2 regions of the Paraburkholderia denitrificans genome follow, and region 1 is predicted to be linked to the other one. Evidence: riboswitches for the same ligand, from Rfam matches in the RefSeq annotation. Region 1 holds a riboswitch; the other holds the start of a gene.
What was found. Region 1 has a riboswitch for cobalamin ahead of ACFPTO_RS15965 (hypothetical protein). Riboswitches for the same ligand answer to the same signal wherever they lie in the genome.
Positions count from the first base shown of each region.

Region 1 (8,199 bases):
TGGGCGACCGGCTTCGCCTTGCCTTCGGCGCGCACGTAGTCGAGCGAGACGAGATAGCTGATCGCGCACGCGCGGCTCGCGGCGTGACCCGCGACCATGAGCATCGCGGCGCGCATGGGCGGCAGCGCTGCGAGTACCTGCCACTTCAACGCGAGCGCGACGACAAGGCCGATCGCGCCGAACGCGCCGATTCGCGAATCGTGCATGATGCGCAGCACGTCCTCGCGTGTGTAGCCGCCGCCGAATGCATCGCAGCAATCGGCGAGTCCGTCCTCATGAAAAGCGCCGGTCGCGGCGAGCGTGGCCGTCATCGACAGCAGCACCGCCACGCCGGGCGGAAAGACGCGTAGCGCCGCGAGATACACGAGCGCCGCAAACGCGCCCACCACCGCGCCCACGAGCGGGAAATAGCGCGCGGCGGCGTTGAGCCACGCGGGTTCGAAGCCGACCCAGCGCGGCACCGGCACGCGCGTGAAGTAGCCGAGCGCCGTGAAGAAGTAACGCAACTCCGCAAGCGGATTCATTGCCGATGCCTCACGTGCACGCTGCCTCCCGCGTCCCGCGCGCCCTCATCACGCACCAGCCGCACCGTCGTCGCCGCGGTCGGCGACGCCCGCCGACTCGAAGCTCGCCATCTCGTTCAGGAACGCGCACGCCGCGCGCAGCAGCGGCACCGCGAGCGCCGCGCCCGTGCCCTCGCCGAGCCGCAGATCGAGCGCAAGCAGTTCGCGCGCGCCGAAGTGATCGAGCATGCGACGGTGGCCCGCTTCGTTCGATGCATGCGCAAACACACAGAAATCGCGTACGCCGGACGCGAGCGCATCGGCCACGAGCAGCGCCGACGTGGCGATGAAACCATCCACCAAAATCGTCATGCGCGAGCGCGCCGCTTCGATGTAGGCACCCGCCATCATCGCGATCTCGAAGCCGCCGAACGTCGCGAGCACGTCGAGCGGCTCGCGCACGTCCGCGTGACGCGCGAGCGCCTCCGCCAGCACGTTGCGCTTCTTCGCGAGGCCCGCGTTGTCGAGACCGGTGCCGCGGCCGACGCACTCGTCGATGGGCACATTGCACAGACGGCTCATCAGGCACGCAGCCGACGACGTATTCGCGATGCCCATCTCGCCAAAACCAATCACGTTGGTGCCGAGCGCCGCGTGATGACGCACGCGCGCCGCGCCCGCTTCGAGCGCGGCGATGGCCTGCTCGCGCGTCATCGCCGGTTCGTGCGCGAAGTTGCGCGTGCCGCGTGCGATGGCCACGTCGACGAGCAACGGCGACGACGGCAGCGCCGTGGCGATACCGGCATCGACGATCTCCAGCGTGAGCCCCGCGACGCCGCTAAATGCATTGATCGCCGCGCCGCCCGCGAGAAAGTTCGCGACCATCTGCACGGTCACGGCCTGCGGATACGGACTCACGCCTTCATTGGCGATGCCGTGATCGCCCGCAAAAACGATCATCGTGGGCCGCTCGACGACGGGATGCGTCGTCTGCTGGATCATGCCGAGCTGGCGCGCCAGCGCCTCGAGCCTGCCGAGGCTGCCGGGCGGCTTGGTTTTCGTATCGATCAGATGCTGCAGCTCGTCGCGCAGCGAAAGGTCCAGCGGCTCGATGTCCAGCAGTCGGGAAAGAGTCGACGTCATGTTAGGGTCAAAGGGTTGAAGTTCACATTGGATGAAGCGGTATTCAGGCCGGGCGACGCGGTGAAGCTTCAGGCGCCGGCCCGCGCGCAAGCGCGGGAACGAGCGCCTCGTGCGCGCCTTCGCGGATCAGCACGAGTGGATGGCCGAACGCATCGCTTGCGCGATCCGGCGTCAATACTTCGCCCACCGGTCCCGCGTAAAAGCCGCCACGGCTGTCGAGCAGCAGCGCATGCGTTGCATAGCGCCGCGCGAGATTGAGATCGTGGCAGGAAAAAACAATCGTGCGCGCCTCGACGCGCACCCAGCGCACAAGCGCTTCGAGGCAGGCAATCTGGTGATGCAGATCCAGATGCGAGAGCGGCTCGTCGAGCAGCAGAAGCGGCGCATCCTGGCACAGCACGGCTGCAAGCGCGACGCGTTGCCGTTCGCCGCCGGACAGCGAAAGCACGTCGCGCGCAGCGAGCGCTTCGAGGCCGAGCGCGGCCAGCGCCGCATGCGCCGCCGTACGGTCCTCGTCGCGCTCCCAACCCCAGCCCGCGAGATGCGGATAGCGGTTGAGCAGCACGATGTCGAGCACGCTCGCGTTGAACGCATCGTGCACGTCCTGCGGCATCAGCGCACGACGCTGCGCGAGCTTGACGGGCGCCCAGTCGGCCAGCGCGCAGCCGTCGATTTCGACGTGGCCTGCCGCGCTCGTGCGCAGCCCGGCCAGCGCGCCGATCAGCGTCGTCTTGCCCGCGCCGTTCGCACCGGCGACACACCAGATTTCACCCGCACCGAAGGACAGCGTGAGCGATTCGACGAGCGTGCGTGCGCCCGCGCGCAAGGTCAGCGCGCGGGCGGCCAGGATCGGCGTGTCATGGGTTGCGTGATTCATCGCGAGCGCCTGTGCAGCAGCATCCAGAGAAACACGGGCACGCCCGCGAGCGCGGTCACGACACCGACCGGCAACTGTGCTGGCGCAGCCACGGTGCGCGCGGCGAGATCGGCGCCCATCACGGCGAGTCCGCCCGCGAGCGCGGCGGCGGGCAGCAACATGCGCTGGTCGTTGCCGAACGCGAGCCGCAGCATATGCGGCACGACGAGCCCGACGAAGCCGATGGTGCCGCCCGTCGTCACGGCCGCTGCCGCCGCGAGCGACGCCACGAGATAGACGCGCACGCGCAGCCGCAGCACCGGCACGCCGAGCGCCTGCGCCGCCGCGTCGCCGCGCAGCAGCACGTTCAGTTGCGGAGCGACCGGCACGATGGCCGCGAGCACGAGCACGAGCGCACCGAGCGCCGCCCACGGCATGCTCGCGCCGTTGAGATCGCCCGTGAGCCAGAACAGCATGCCGCGCAGTTGCGCATCGGGCGCGAGCGTGAGAAGCAGCGTGATGAGCGCGCCCCACCCCGCAGCCGTCACGGCGCCGGTGAGCAGCAAACGCGGAGAACTGTCCTGCGGCTCGCCGCGCCACAATTCACGGCGCGCGAGGCCGAGCACGAGCAGGATCGACGCGAACGCGCCCGCGCATGCGCTCGCCTGCACCGCCCACGCGGCCAGGCCAACGATCATCGCGACGAGCGCAAAGGCGGCCGCGCCGCCCGATACGCCGAGCACATACGGCTCGGCGAGCGGATTGCGCAGCAGCACCTGCAACAACGCCCCGGCAAGCGCGAGCAGCGCGCCGCACGCGAAGCCGCCGAGCGCGCGCGGCAGGCGCAGCGTGCGGACGATTTCGGCGGTCATATCGGTGCTCGTGTGCGATGGCGACAACGCAGCCAGTGCCTGCGAGAGCGTGACCGGTACGCTGCCGATCACGAGCGATGCCGCAAACACAATGAGAGCGGCGAGCGCCAGCGCGAGCCAGATGACGCACGCGCGCCGCGCGCTCATCGACGCCCGGAACCTGGGCCCGCTCACGGCAGGTATGTGATGGCGATCGGCAGTTCGCATCGTGCGGGTCGAAGGAGTGCGTTGTCGTTATCGAAAGGAAAGGAACCAGGCGCTCTGCCGCGTGGCGTGCAAAACACCCGCACACGAATACCAACACGAACACGAACGATGCGCGCGCATCGTTCTCGCAGGGATGCGCCGGTCACGAATGCTCGATGAAAAACGGGCGCAGCCGGGTTCAGCGATTTCACCTGCATCACGCTGTTCATGATGTGCCCCATGAAGCGCAACGAGGCACGAGCACCCGCTTTGCAGCGGCGCAAAGCGCCAAGCCGCAGATCGCGCACAATCGCGCAGCAGGTGTGCAAATACATGATGGTGATGATCCGGTAGCCAGCGTGCGCGTGCTCCGCTCTGCGCGAAACGGCGCGATAAAGGGCCGTGTCCACACGACGCCGGTGCATCGCACCGGCGCGGCTGACACGAGTTCCTCGCCCTCTGGCCGGTATCCGGGCTGGCGACGACGCGATCCGCCTTCCCGCGCCTTTGCGCAGTGGCCTTGGATGCACGCAGAAATTGCATGCCGGGATCGAGTTGCGCGCGAACATCTTGCCAGAGGCGATGCAAGAAGCGCGCGCGGTCGCGGTACCGTTGCACAGAGCAGCACAGGATGGCGTATGTCCGGGGCCGGACTTCGCTCCCTGTTTCCCGCTTAGTTTCCCGTTTAACAGCGCATTTCGAGCGCGGGCACCAGAGTGCGGCAAGTGTAGGAGCGGCCCGTCTGGACGTCAAGAAAAGCGTCCGCGCCACGCCGGCGTCGTCGCGTACGGCGGCAAAATACATTCCCGCTGTGCAGACTCGGTGACGTTACCTGCAAGAAGCAGGGATGTTACGTCTGGAAACGACACAATTATCGGAATACCCGGTAATCCGCGCTAGAATGCCTGTCTTTAGAGGACGCAGCACATGCTCAACGAACTCGAAACACTCTCACAGAATATCGGGCGGCTGATCGAGATCAATCGGCTCCATCACGAGGCGCGCCAGGCACTCGAAGCACAACTCGCGCAATTGCAGTCGCAATGCGATGCAACGTGCGCCGAACTCGAGCAGGTGCGCGAAGAACGCAATGCACTGCAGGCGGAGCGCGATGCGCTGTCCGCGAAGATCGACGACGCCCAGGTGCGCCTGAACGCAATTCTCGAAAAATTGCCGCGCGCACGCGCGCAAGGCGAGCCGGACAACCAGCTCGATCTGCTCGAACAGTCGCCGTCCGCCGCTGAAAGTAACGCGGCCCGCCACGGAGAAAACGCATGACCACCAAACAGATCGAAGCGACGATTCTCGGCCAGACCTATCGCCTCGCCTGTTCACCCGAAACCGAAGGCGCGCTGCTCGAAGCCGTGGCGCGCGTGGATGCGGAAATGTCGAAGATCCGCACGCACAGCAACGTGCGCGGCATGGATCGAATCGCCGTCATGGCGGCACTTTCGCTCGCGTCGGAACTGCTGCGACTGCAGACAAGTGTGCGACACGGCGAGGCATTCCCAGCCGAAGAAATCCGTCGTACAATGCGCTCAATGAATGAACAACTTGGCGCCGTGATTCAGCAGTACAGCGGCGTGCAGTAATACGTTTTAAAAGGTTTAGTTAGCTTCCCTGCCTGGTTTGCCAAGGTCATATATTCCTTGAACCAATGCCATGTGCACGGTTGTGGAAATTTGTAGCACGGGTGTGCGCGTCACTCTGTCTGATGTACCCGAAGTGCTGCTAACTGCGACCAATTCTGAACCCTCGGTTCAGGATGCCGGCCTAGCGGCTATGGCGGGGACCAATTCAAACGGCATCGGATTCACGTCCGATGCCGTTTTTCATTGTTGTTTCCAATTCGGGCCGGGTAGCATCTGTTCCTGCGTCTGCTCTTTTTAGTGCGGCGTTCCAGCGCCAATCCCTGGCGTCATATCGCCCGTGCCCGCCTACGCTTCGCGCGCACGCTCCCCGCTCTCTTTCGACGTGACCTCCGACTCATGCGCTACTGGCTGATGAAGTCCGAACCCGACGAAGCAAGTATCGACGACCTCGCTCACGCACCGCATCGCACGCTGCCATGGACCGGCGTCCGCAATTATCAGGCACGCAATTTCATGCGCGACACGATGCAAGCTGGCGACGGCGTACTGTTCTATCACTCCAGTTGTCCCGAGCCTGGCATCGCGGGACTCGCACAGGTCTCGTCGACGGCCTATCCCGACCCCACGCAGTTCGATCCGAAAAGCCCCTATTACGACGCGAAATCGACGCCCGAGAATCCACGCTGGATACTCGTCGACGTCGTCTTCAAGAAGAAGTGCGCGTTGATTCCACTCGCGGCGCTGCGCGAGCACGAAGCGCTCGCGAACATGCGCGTGCTCGCGAAAGGCAACCGGCTTTCGATCACGCCCGTCACCGAAGCCGAGTGGGCGTTCATCACGAAACATCTGATGTGATGTGAAGCGCGCACCCTGCACGCTCACCAGCGCATAGCCGATCTGGCGCGCTTGCGTATCGAACCATCCGTTCTGCAAGGAGTCGACGATGAAGAAGAAAATCACTGGAACACTCGCCGCCGCGCTCACCATTGCCGTGCCGCTCGCGCTCATGTTCGCGACTACGCTCGCGCCCCGCACTGCGTTCGCACAGAGCGATGCGCGCTTTCAGCCGGCAGGCGTGCTGTCGCTGTCCGCGCAGGCGAGCGCGGAAGTGCCGCAGGACGTCGTCACGATCACGCTGTTCTACGAGCAGGAAGCGAGCGATCCGGCCTCGCTCACCGCCACGCTGAACCAGCGCACCGACGCCGCGATGCAGAAAGCGAGAGGCGTGCCCGGCGTGAGCGCGCGCTCGGGCCAGTTCTCGATCTTTCCGTCCACCGACCGCGACGGCCGCATTTCGGCATGGCGCGGCCGCACGGAAGTCGTGCTCGAATCGCACGACTTCACCGCCGCGTCGAAACTTGCAGGCGATATCGCGTCGATCATGCAGGTCGGCAACGTGCAGTTCTCGCTCTCGCCCGAAGCGCAGCGCGCCGCCGAGAAGAAACTCTCGGGTGAGGCAATCTCGTCGTTCCGCGATCAGGCCACCGCTGCGGCGCGCGCGTTCGGCTACAGCAGCTACACGATCCGCGAAGTCAATGTAGGCCACATGGGCGTGATGCCGCGCCCGGTCATGATGATGAACGCACGTGCGATGGCCGCCGACGCGAAGGTCGCGCCGCCCATGTCGCTCGAAGGCGGCACGTCGACGGTGACCGTCAACGTGTCGGGGTCCGTTCAGATGAGGTGACGCGCACTGCGCACCAGCGGAACGCACATGAGCAAGAAAACAAAAAGCCCCGCATTGGCGGGGCTTCCTGCATGGAACGAACGACCTGCGTTCAGCTATTCGCGCCGAGTGCGCGCGTGCCGTTGCGGCGCGCTCGCCGGTACGACCACACGAGCAGGCCCACGCCCGCGATGATCATCGGCAGCGACAGCCACTGGCCCATCGACAGGCCGAGTGCAAGCAGGCCGAGGAAGTCATCGGGCTCGCGCGCGAACTCGACAGTGAAGCGCGCAAGACCATAGCCGATCAGGAACATCGCCGATATCGCGCCCACCGGGCGCTCCTTGCGCGAGAAGAAAATCAGCAACAGGAACAGCGCAAGACCTTCGAGCGCGATCTCGTAGAGTTCGGACGGGTGGCGCGGCAGCAGGTGATATTGCGCGAAGACATCGTTGAGATGCCACTGCGCGGCCAGTTGCGGATGCGCGGTGAGCCACGCGGCATCGTCGTTGGCCGCGCCCGGGAACAGCATCGCCCACGGCGCGTCGGGCGACGTCACGCGGCCCCACAACTCGCCGTTGATGAAGTTGCCGAGGCGACCGGCGGCCAGCCCCGTGGGCACCAGCGGCGCCACGAAGTCGGTGACCTGCAGCCACGTGCGGCCGCGCTGCCAGGCGAAGAGGATCATCGCGAACGTCACGCCGAGGAAGCCGCCGTGAAACGACATGCCGCCTTCCCACACCTTGAAGATGTCGAGCGGATGCGCGAAATACCAGCTGGCCTTGTAGAACAGCACGTAACCGAGGCGCCCGCCGAGGATCGTGCCGAGCACGCCGTAGAACAGCATGTCGTCGATGTCTTTCGCGGTCCAGCCTTGTGCCGCGACGAACGGCAGCCGCAGACGCAGACGGCCGATCACGATCGCAAGAATGAAACCAACGAGATACATCAGGCCGTACCAGCGCACGGCGAGCGGCCCCAGATGAATGGCGACGGGGTCGAAATTCGGGTGAATGAGCATCGTGAAGTCAGTTCTTGTCGGCGAAGAGTGTCATCGGGGCGGCGCGACGCGCCGCGAGCGTTGGACGGTTCCGGCGCGCCGCGGTTCGCGGCGCCAGCATTATCGCCGAGTCGGCGCGGCATACGCTGTTTTCGACGCGGAAAACCCGCAAGCCGGGCATTCAGTCCGCCACGCCGACAGCGGCCGCATGCGCGCGCACGATCTCGATAAAGGCCGCCAGCACCGGGCTCACCTCCGCCGCGCGCCAGACGAGACCGGTTTCGATGGTGGGCACCGCCTGCGCGAACGGGCGGTAGGCCACGCCCGTGCGCCGCAGGTGGCGCAGCGATTGCGGCACCAGCGCCACGCCCATGCCCGCGG
Region 1 is NZ_JBHSMP010000017.1:305,640-313,838, reverse strand. Features, by position in the region: gene ACFPTO_RS15985 (adenosylcobinamide-GDP ribazoletransferase) at 1-524, opposite strand, end outside; gene cobT (nicotinate-nucleotide--dimethylbenzimidazole phosphoribosyltransferase) at 573-1,646, opposite strand; gene ACFPTO_RS15975 (ABC transporter ATP-binding protein) at 1,690-2,523, opposite strand; gene ACFPTO_RS15970 (FecCD family ABC transporter permease) at 2,520-3,521, opposite strand; gene ACFPTO_RS15965 (hypothetical protein) at 3,545-3,970, opposite strand; cobalamin riboswitch at 4,005-4,291, opposite strand; gene ACFPTO_RS15960 (ATPase) at 4,488-4,838, shown strand; gene ACFPTO_RS15955 (cell division protein ZapA) at 4,835-5,152, shown strand; RNA gene ssrS (6S RNA) at 5,175-5,356, shown strand; gene ACFPTO_RS15945 (EVE domain-containing protein) at 5,549-6,007, shown strand; gene ACFPTO_RS15940 (SIMPL domain-containing protein) at 6,096-6,839, shown strand; gene lgt (prolipoprotein diacylglyceryl transferase) at 6,931-7,839, opposite strand; gene ACFPTO_RS15930 (LysR family transcriptional regulator) at 8,000-8,199, opposite strand, start outside.

Region 2 (8,199 bases), on a different contig from region 1:
GGGCGACCTTCATTCCTCTTACCATTGCGGACGGGGCGGCTGGCAGTGAGTGCTTCACACGCACGATGGCCCGCACATCGAAGGAAACCATAGCCATGAACCCGCAACCGTTTGTGGTGACGCCACGCGAATACGCGCGCGCCCTCAATGTCGTCGGTGAAAAGATCACCGTGCTGGCATCGCGCGAGGCGACGCGTGGCTACGAAATCTTCCTTCAGGAAGGCCCGGAAGGGAGTGGCCCGCCTCCCCATAGCCACGACTGGGACGAGTCGTTTTACGTCATCAAGGGCAGCGTCGAGATTACTTGCAACGGCATGACCACCACAGCCACGCCGGGCACGCTCGTTCATGTGCCGGCCGGCGCCGTGCATAGCTTCACGATGGGTGTGGGCGGGTGCGAAATGCTTTCGGTGGCCGGGCACACCGGCGAGGCCTCGGCGCTGTTCACGATGATCGACGCGGAAGTGCCGCCTGGGCCCCCCGATGTTGCGAAGCTGCTGGAGATCGCCGCGAAATGCAACGTGCGCATCGGTGCATGACCTCACTCGAACCGCGCGGGCGGCTACGTATCAATGCGCCCGTCAGTTTCGAGGAGGGGGGTGCAGATTCAACCGGTCGAGTTGCCGATACCGCGTTCGCTGCCCGTGAGAGCGGGCAGCGTTGAACCCTCACGTCAGAACGTATACGTGATCTTGCCGAACGCCGTGCGTCCGAGCGTGTTGTAACCGAAGGCGGTCACGTATTGCCGGTTGAACAGATTCGAAAGCGAGGCGGACAGCGCGAGATGCGGGTTGACCTGGTACGAGGCGCGCAGATCCACGGTCGTATACGACGGCAGATAAATCGTGTTGGCCTGGTCGTCGAACGTCGATCCGCCATACAGCACGGAAACGCCGGTGCTGAGCGCGTGCAGGTGCAGTTCGTCCCACATGTGATCGATGCTCAGGCTACCCGTCTGCCGTGGGCGACGGGGGAGCCAGCTCTGGCCCGTAACGTCCTGCGGATTCAGAATGCTGAAGGAGAGACTCACAGGCGTCGACTTGCCGAGCGAGCCCTTGTACGAGAGGTCGATGCCCTGAATGCGCGCCTGCCCAATATTGATGGGTGTGTAGGTCACGAAATCGGATGTGACGAGCGCGATGAGGTCGTGAACGCGGGTCTCGTAGACGGCCGCCGTGAACGTGCCGAACGACGTCGTCGCATCGAGCGCGGCCTCGACCGAGTTGCTGCGCTCGGGCTTAAGGTTCGGATTCGAGAAGCCCGGGTAGAACAGATCGTTGAACGTGGGCAGACGGAAGGCGTTGCCGTAGGAGACGCGTGCGGTGTACACCGGCGTGATTGCCCAGGCGAGCGAGACGTTGCCCGTGTTGACCGACTGACCCTGCACGATCTCGTGCCGGCCTGCGAGGAACAGCGTCCACGGGCCGAGCGTGGTCGACTGATGAAGCGACACGGCCGAATCGTTGCGCGCGGGAAGACCGCCCGGGATATCGAACGGCAGGAATGCCTGTTCGCGCGTGAAGTCGTAGGCGAGCTTCGTTTCGCCGGTCAGCGGCTGGCCGAACAGCCTGTGGCCCGTCTCCTGATGGGTGATCGACGTCGATGTGGAGAATCGCGTCGAATCGATTTCGTCGTTGGGAATCGACGGGTTGTGCGCGAAGAGGAACTGACGGTCGTTCGCGAAGCCGACTGACTGGTCGAACTGCGTGTACGGCGTAATGTCCAGATGGAACGCAGCGCCGGTCGTCAGTTGATTATCGCGTTGCAGGTTGTTCCCGCCCGCGTTATCGAACGAAAGCTCGGAGCGGTGATAGAGCGCGAAGGTCGAAATCGACCAGTTATCGCGCGCATATCCCAGGCGCGCATCGACATTTTGCGCGTGATACGGGTTGCGTCCGTCCTCGTGGCCGAACGCAAAAGGCTGGGTTGCGTCGATGCCCGCCGTGTTGTAGTCGTGCAGTCCGAGCGAGTAGGTGAGCCCGCCTAGCGCGGACATCGGCCCCGTCGACGGGATCGTGCCCGAGGTGCGCAGCTGCGTGTCGAACGTCTTGTTCGAGCCGCCGCCGAACGACGCGATTGTCTGATTCGGCTGGTTCGATGCGTGGCGCGTGAAGAGCTGCACGACGCCGCCGACTGCGTCCGCGCCGAACGAGGCCGCTGCCGGGCCGGAGATGACCTCGACGCGATCGAACGCGGAGGTCGGCAGATCCGCCCATTCGGCCACGCCGGTGGTCACGGAGCCGACGCGAATACCGTCGATGAATACGGCAACCTGATTGCCCGCCGAGCCGCGAATGCTGACCGCAGTGGCCGAACCCGGCCCGCCGCTCTGCGAGACGGTGATGCCCGGCAGCGTGGCGAGCGCTTGTGCGATGCCCGGATCGGCGGGAGAAAGACGATCGAGATCCGTACGCGTGAGGACCTGTGTGGTCGCGTAGCGCTGGTCGAACGATTGCGGCAAATGCTGGGCGTCGCCCACGACGAGAATGTCCGGCAGGGTGCTTGCCGCGCCCGGCTGCTCCTGTTGCGCAAGCGTTGCGTCGTCCGCGGCCTGGGCGCTTTGCAAGGCGCAGGCGGTGATGGCGGACGTGACGATGAGATGACGAAACTTCATGAGTGACTCTTCAAATACGTTTTGGGTCTGAACCGGATGCAGCGGCTGGCGCGGGCCTTGCGGCGCGCGCTTAGGCACGTTCGCTCCGATCGGCGATCGGAATGGCGCGGCAGTGCGCAATGCGACTAAAAGCGGGGCGAAAAGCGGAGCTAATACGCCCGATCAGAGGCGCGAGCGGACGAGACAGACGGAACGGATGAGCGAGCGGCTCGTGTGGTTCGAGGGAGCCGGCTGGCGGCGCGGCAATGCGGCATAGCCCGCAAGGAGGCGGGTCGAGAATTAACGGACATGTGACAGTTCCTGAGGCCGGGCTGTCCTTGCAACGAGCGACCGCACAGGGCGGTGCTGGCGCATCGGGACACCCCGCCCGGTGCGGCTGCTTGGACCTCGGTTGATGGCAGGTCTCCTGGCTTGCGGGTCGTTGTCCGGTGCCGACCTTCCCGGGTATCCCAGTGGTCGCGCCTGGCACGGACTCGCCGCTTACAGTTGCGGGGGCAGCCGCAGATTCGAAGCGTGGGTGCTTCTACTGCGTTCCCATTTGATCCCTTTGGCGGGAACCATCGACGCGAGAGGGTACAGATTCCCGCTCGCCGCCGTCAAGTTTTTGGCTAACAGTTGTTGTAAGTTTGCCCGCGACACTTTGGCTGCACAGCTTCAGCGTTGTCGGGCAGGAAGCGGCGGGCGGGTCATGCAATCCGCGTGGTCCCGCGCTTTCCCATACCTGAAAGTAATCGCCGTGCTGAATGACCTGCGTGATTTAGCTGGGCCGTTTCAATCCTGGAGACCGGCCTGGATTATTTCCGTTAAACAATATTTCTGCGTGAACTCATTGGGCGTCAGTTAATCGACGGACTCGTTGGCGATCCCGTCGTTAATGTGGTGCGGATCAATCTCGAACTGCGCCGTGAATACGGCGCACCGGCCGGATGCGTTCCGCCGGATCAGGCAGCGGAAAAGGGGGCAGTAGGTCGTTAAGCCGTTGTTAATTATGCGTGTCTATAATCACAGACTCTTTCGTTTCGTGTGTGCGACACAAGGAGTCTTTCGATGCAATCCAGCCCTCGAAGTTTGGTCGAACACGTCGTCAGCAAGGTGCCCGAGGTAACGCTCGGCTTTTGGATCATCAAGATCGCATGCACCACGCTCGGTGAAACCGGTGGCGATTGGGTGACGATGTCGCTCAATCTCGGTTATCTGATCGGCACGCTTATTTTCTTCGTCGCATTCGTCGTGCTGGTTTCAGCACAGATCCGCGCACGCAAGTTTTATCCGTTTCTCTATTGGGCGACCATCGTCGCCACGACGACACTCGGCACGACGCTGGCCGATTTCTGTGATCGCTCGCTCGGTTTGGGTTATCCCGGCGGCGTCTCGATCATCCTCGCATTGCTGGTCGCAAGCCTCGCGATCTGGTACCGCGTGGAGGGTACCGTTTCGGTTGAAAGTGTCGTGACGGCGCGCGTGGAGTGGTTTTACTGGGCCACGATTCTGTTTTCGCAGACGCTCGGCACCGCGCTCGGCGACTGGGTTGCCGGAGACGACCGCGGCGGCCTCGGCCTCGGCTATGAAGTCAGCGCGGCGATCTTCGGCGCTGGACTCGTCGTCGTCGGGCTGCTCTGGTTGTGGCCGCGCGCGTCGCGTACAGCGCTGTTCTGGGCGGCGTTCGTGCTCACGCGTCCGCTGGGCGCGACGCTCGGCGATCTGCTCGACAAGCCCCTCACGCAAGGCGGCATGCAGTTCAGCCGGTTCTATGCGTCGGGTATCCTGCTTGCCGTCATCCTGGGTTGCATCCTGCTGATCCCGCAGCGCGCCGCGCGTCGTGTGCCGGTGGCCGTGCGAGAACGTTGAGCGGATGGTGTTAAGGATCGTTCGCGCCGGGTGCGTATTGCACACCCTTGCACACCCGGCGCCGAACCTGGTACGAGCTTTACCCGTAGTTAGTCCGTACTTGGCCCGTTTTCAACTTGATGCGCCGATCAAGTGCGCGAGCAAGCTGTCGTACTCGGCCACGAGTGCGGGATTTTCGGGCGTATAACGCCTCAGTATGTCGCGCTGACGCCGCGTGTACTCCTGCCAGTCGGCATCATGCTCGCGCAACGCGCGCAGCAGCAATTCCGCTCCTTGTTGCACGTCGTTATCCGGGTAGTAGTAACCGAGATCCGGCGCCAGGCTCGCGTTATGGATGAGCGGATAGCCCTGCCAGCACACTTCCAGATAAAAGTAGTTGAGCGGGTTTTCCCACTGATGGGAAACGACGACATCGGTCAGTTCGGCGAGGAAATCCGGTGTGTCGAAGCGCCCGACGAAGCTTGCCTTGCCCGCGCGCACGATCTCGAGATAGTTCATCAACATCACGAATTCCGGGCTTGATTTCGCCAGATATTCGGCGTTGGTCGTATGTGCGAACGAGATGGCATCGGGCGCGCGACGGAAAACCTCGTCGATGATCAGCATCGGATAGACGCAAAACTTCACCACGTCGTGATTCGGCTCCATCACCGTCGCACGCTTCGCGTGCGCGCCGCTCGGCCGATATTCGCCATGATGGCGCAAACGTCGCGTGCGTTCCGTGAGGAACATCGGATCCCAGACGAACGGCACGACACGCCCCGGGCAGCGCCGCAGCGACTGCAGGTACGGCAGTGACGACGTCGCGATCTGCGGAATGGCCCAGACTTCGTTGAAACCGCGATTGATGAAGAGCGTGTTCCACAGACGCCGGCCAAACAGCATGGATTCCATCACGTTGATGTATTCGACGCCGCAGCAGTAGCTGACGAGCTTCGCGCCGCGCGCCTTCAGGTAGGCGGTCTGTTCGGCGTTGATCTGTCCGCCGAGTTCGATGAGCACGTCGAGCACATCTTTCACCTCGCCAAACGTACGGGTGTCGTAAGCCATGCGGTCCCACGGCAACGCATCGGTCAGCGGGACGTCGGTGGTGTTGACGAGCGTGACGCGATGGTCGTGCGGCGATGCCGTCAGCAGCTTCGCGAGAAAGAGCGCGTTCTGCTTGATGCCGTTGATCCACAGGCTTTCGTCGGGCGCGCGCAGGCCGATTGTGATACCGATGCGAAGGCCGTTCAGTTGGGGAGGGCGGTTCATTGTGGGCAAGGGCATGAGCGTCGAATCAAGTATGTCGGGACGGGTCGCGATCTGACGTGCAGACAGCATCAGATAGTTCGTTATGCAGATAATGCTGCGCATTCTGCCACGTATGCGACACGTCACATCTCCATATGCGGCCATTACGGCGTACACGGCATAGCGGGTCTCGAACATCGCGATGTCGTCTTCGGCCATGTCGCGACTTTGCGTGCAGGCTTGCAGTGCGCAAAATCTGCCTGAGCGGAAGAAACGCCAGGCGTTTGGCAACGTGTGCGGGCACCATGGAGCCGCCGATAAACCGCACGGCCTAAAAAAACCACACGGCCTGAAGAGCCTTGCCAAAAACCCCATCGTGCACTAAAAAACAGCTACCCGGTTCGCATGCTTGCCGGCCGTGCTATCTAAACTCAGGGAATACGCATGAACGAAAACAATCGCATCGCCTTTCTCGTGGCACGAGACGGCATGAGCGCTACAACGGAATGGGTGCGGCGAACGATGATCATCTATCGCCAGGCGGTGCTGACGAAGGGGCACTACGCGAACGGTCATCAATATCGCCGCGAGTTCATCCTGGCTTATTGCGCGTTCAAGAAGTGGCTCGGCCGTCCGGCGTGAAGATATCGGCGCCGCGCGCGGGAAAACGGCGCGGCGCTGTCATGCAGTGATGCAATCCCCGTTTTTCACGCTTCATGGCTGGCGACTACCCGCTCAGCCAGCCTGGCGTCGTAACTCGAATGGATGTGCACGCGTTTCTTGTCCGGGTAGGCGTAGTGGTACGCCTTGCGCAGGGCAAGCGATGCTTCGTGGAAACCGGAAAGAATCAGCTTCTGTTTGTTCGGATAGGTGGCAATATCGCCTGCCGCAAAGATGCCGGGCACCGAGCTTTCATAGCTCGACGTGTCGACTGCGATGCGCCCGCCCAGCATGTCGATTCCCCAGCCTGCAATCGGACCGAGATCGGAAACGAGCCCGTACAGCACGAGCAGTTGATCGGCGGCTAGACTCACCGAACCGTCGATCTGACGAATCTCGATCGATTCGAGCGCGCTGCCCTGTGCGTTCAGTCCCGCAATCATCCCCAGGACAAAATCCATTTCACGCGCCTCGATTGCGCGGCGCACTTTTTCGACGCTCGAATCCGCTGCGCTAAAACCGTTGCGGCGATGGACGAGCGTGACGTGCTGCGCGACCGAGCGAAGTTCCAGTGCCCAGTCGAGTGCGGAGTCGCCTCCGCCCGCTACCACGACTTTCTTCCCGGCGAAATCAGCGAGTCTCGGAACGCTATAGTGCAGCGCATGCCCTTCGAGCAGCGCGGCTTCCGGCAGTTGCAACCGTTGCGGGACAAACGAACCGTTACCAGCGGAGATCAGGATCGCCGTTGCTTCGAACGTGAGACCTTTATCGGTGCGGGCGCGCCATTTTCCGTCGTCGCGGCGCTCGACCGTTTCGATGCGATGGCCGAGATGCATGGGAGGGGAGAATGGTTTGCATTGCTCAACAAGACGGTCGACGAGTTCGCGTGCGGTGCACATCGGAATCGCCGGAATATCGTAAATCGGTTTGTCGGGATACAGCTCGATGCATTGGCCGCCCGCCCGCTCGATGCCATCCACGATTTGACACGAGAGGCCGATCACGCCGGCTTCGAATGCTGCGAACAGACCGACAGGTCCAGCGCCGATGATCAGTACATCGGTGATGATCGGTGCGGTGTTTGCCGGAGAAGTCATAGGTGCTCCTGGTGCAAGACAGAATGCATCGGTTGGCGATGCACAGTTCCACGATACAGTTGCGCATACACGCTGGCAATGAATTCAATACTGGGGGTGGGGGCAAGAACGCGCGGCTGCGACAAGGAATACCGAGCCGCGAACATGGTTTCTCGATGGGGAAAGCGAGAGAAGGCGATTGACGCAGTAACCATACGAGCGGCATGACTTCTCGCCAGAAGCCGAAAACAATGCGGCTATCCGTGCAAGGAGAAGAGGGATGGCTCTAATCCAGTCGAGTGCACGTCAATTGCCAACACGGATTTCCAAAGCGGATTGCACAACGCGTTGTGCTATTCACCTCGCGCGACAAGCGGATTCCCCAACATTGCCATGAGCGTGCGCGCATTGCGCTGTCCCTGATCTTCGTAGTTATTGTTGAAGAGCACATGCGTTTGCGCGACATGGGCGGCGATCTTGCGAATCTCTTCGGCGAGACCGGCCAGCTCGTCGTCGTTGTAGTCGTAATTGAAGCGCTCGCTCGATGCCGTTGCACCTTTGATATTCCATGTTGCCTGATTGCGCCCATGCAGGCGAACCAGCGCAAGCGTGTCGTTCGTAACCTCCCATACCGACGGAATCGTATTCGCTGGGCCCTGTGGTTTGTCGGCCACGACGTGAACGAGCGCGTGCTCGCGCTCGAATGCGAGCGTCGAAGCGGCGTGCGCGTCGTCAAACCATGAACGGTTTCGAAATTCGACAGCCATG
Region 2 is NZ_JBHSMP010000016.1:154,445-162,643, forward strand. Features, by position in the region: gene ACFPTO_RS13640 (cupin domain-containing protein) at 96-539, shown strand; gene ACFPTO_RS13645 (TonB-dependent receptor domain-containing protein) at 674-2,614, opposite strand; cobalamin riboswitch at 2,994-3,192, opposite strand; gene ACFPTO_RS13650 (COG4705 family protein) at 3,662-4,462, shown strand; gene ACFPTO_RS13655 (DUF2827 domain-containing protein) at 4,574-5,716, opposite strand; gene ACFPTO_RS13660 (hypothetical protein) at 6,140-6,337, shown strand; gene ACFPTO_RS13665 (NAD(P)/FAD-dependent oxidoreductase) at 6,403-7,452, opposite strand; gene ACFPTO_RS13670 (DUF72 domain-containing protein) at 7,785-8,199, opposite strand, start outside.
Region 2: it holds a riboswitch for cobalamin, as region 1 does, so the genes downstream of both, ACFPTO_RS13645 (TonB-dependent receptor domain-containing protein) here and ACFPTO_RS15965 (hypothetical protein) in region 1, are expected to answer to the same signal.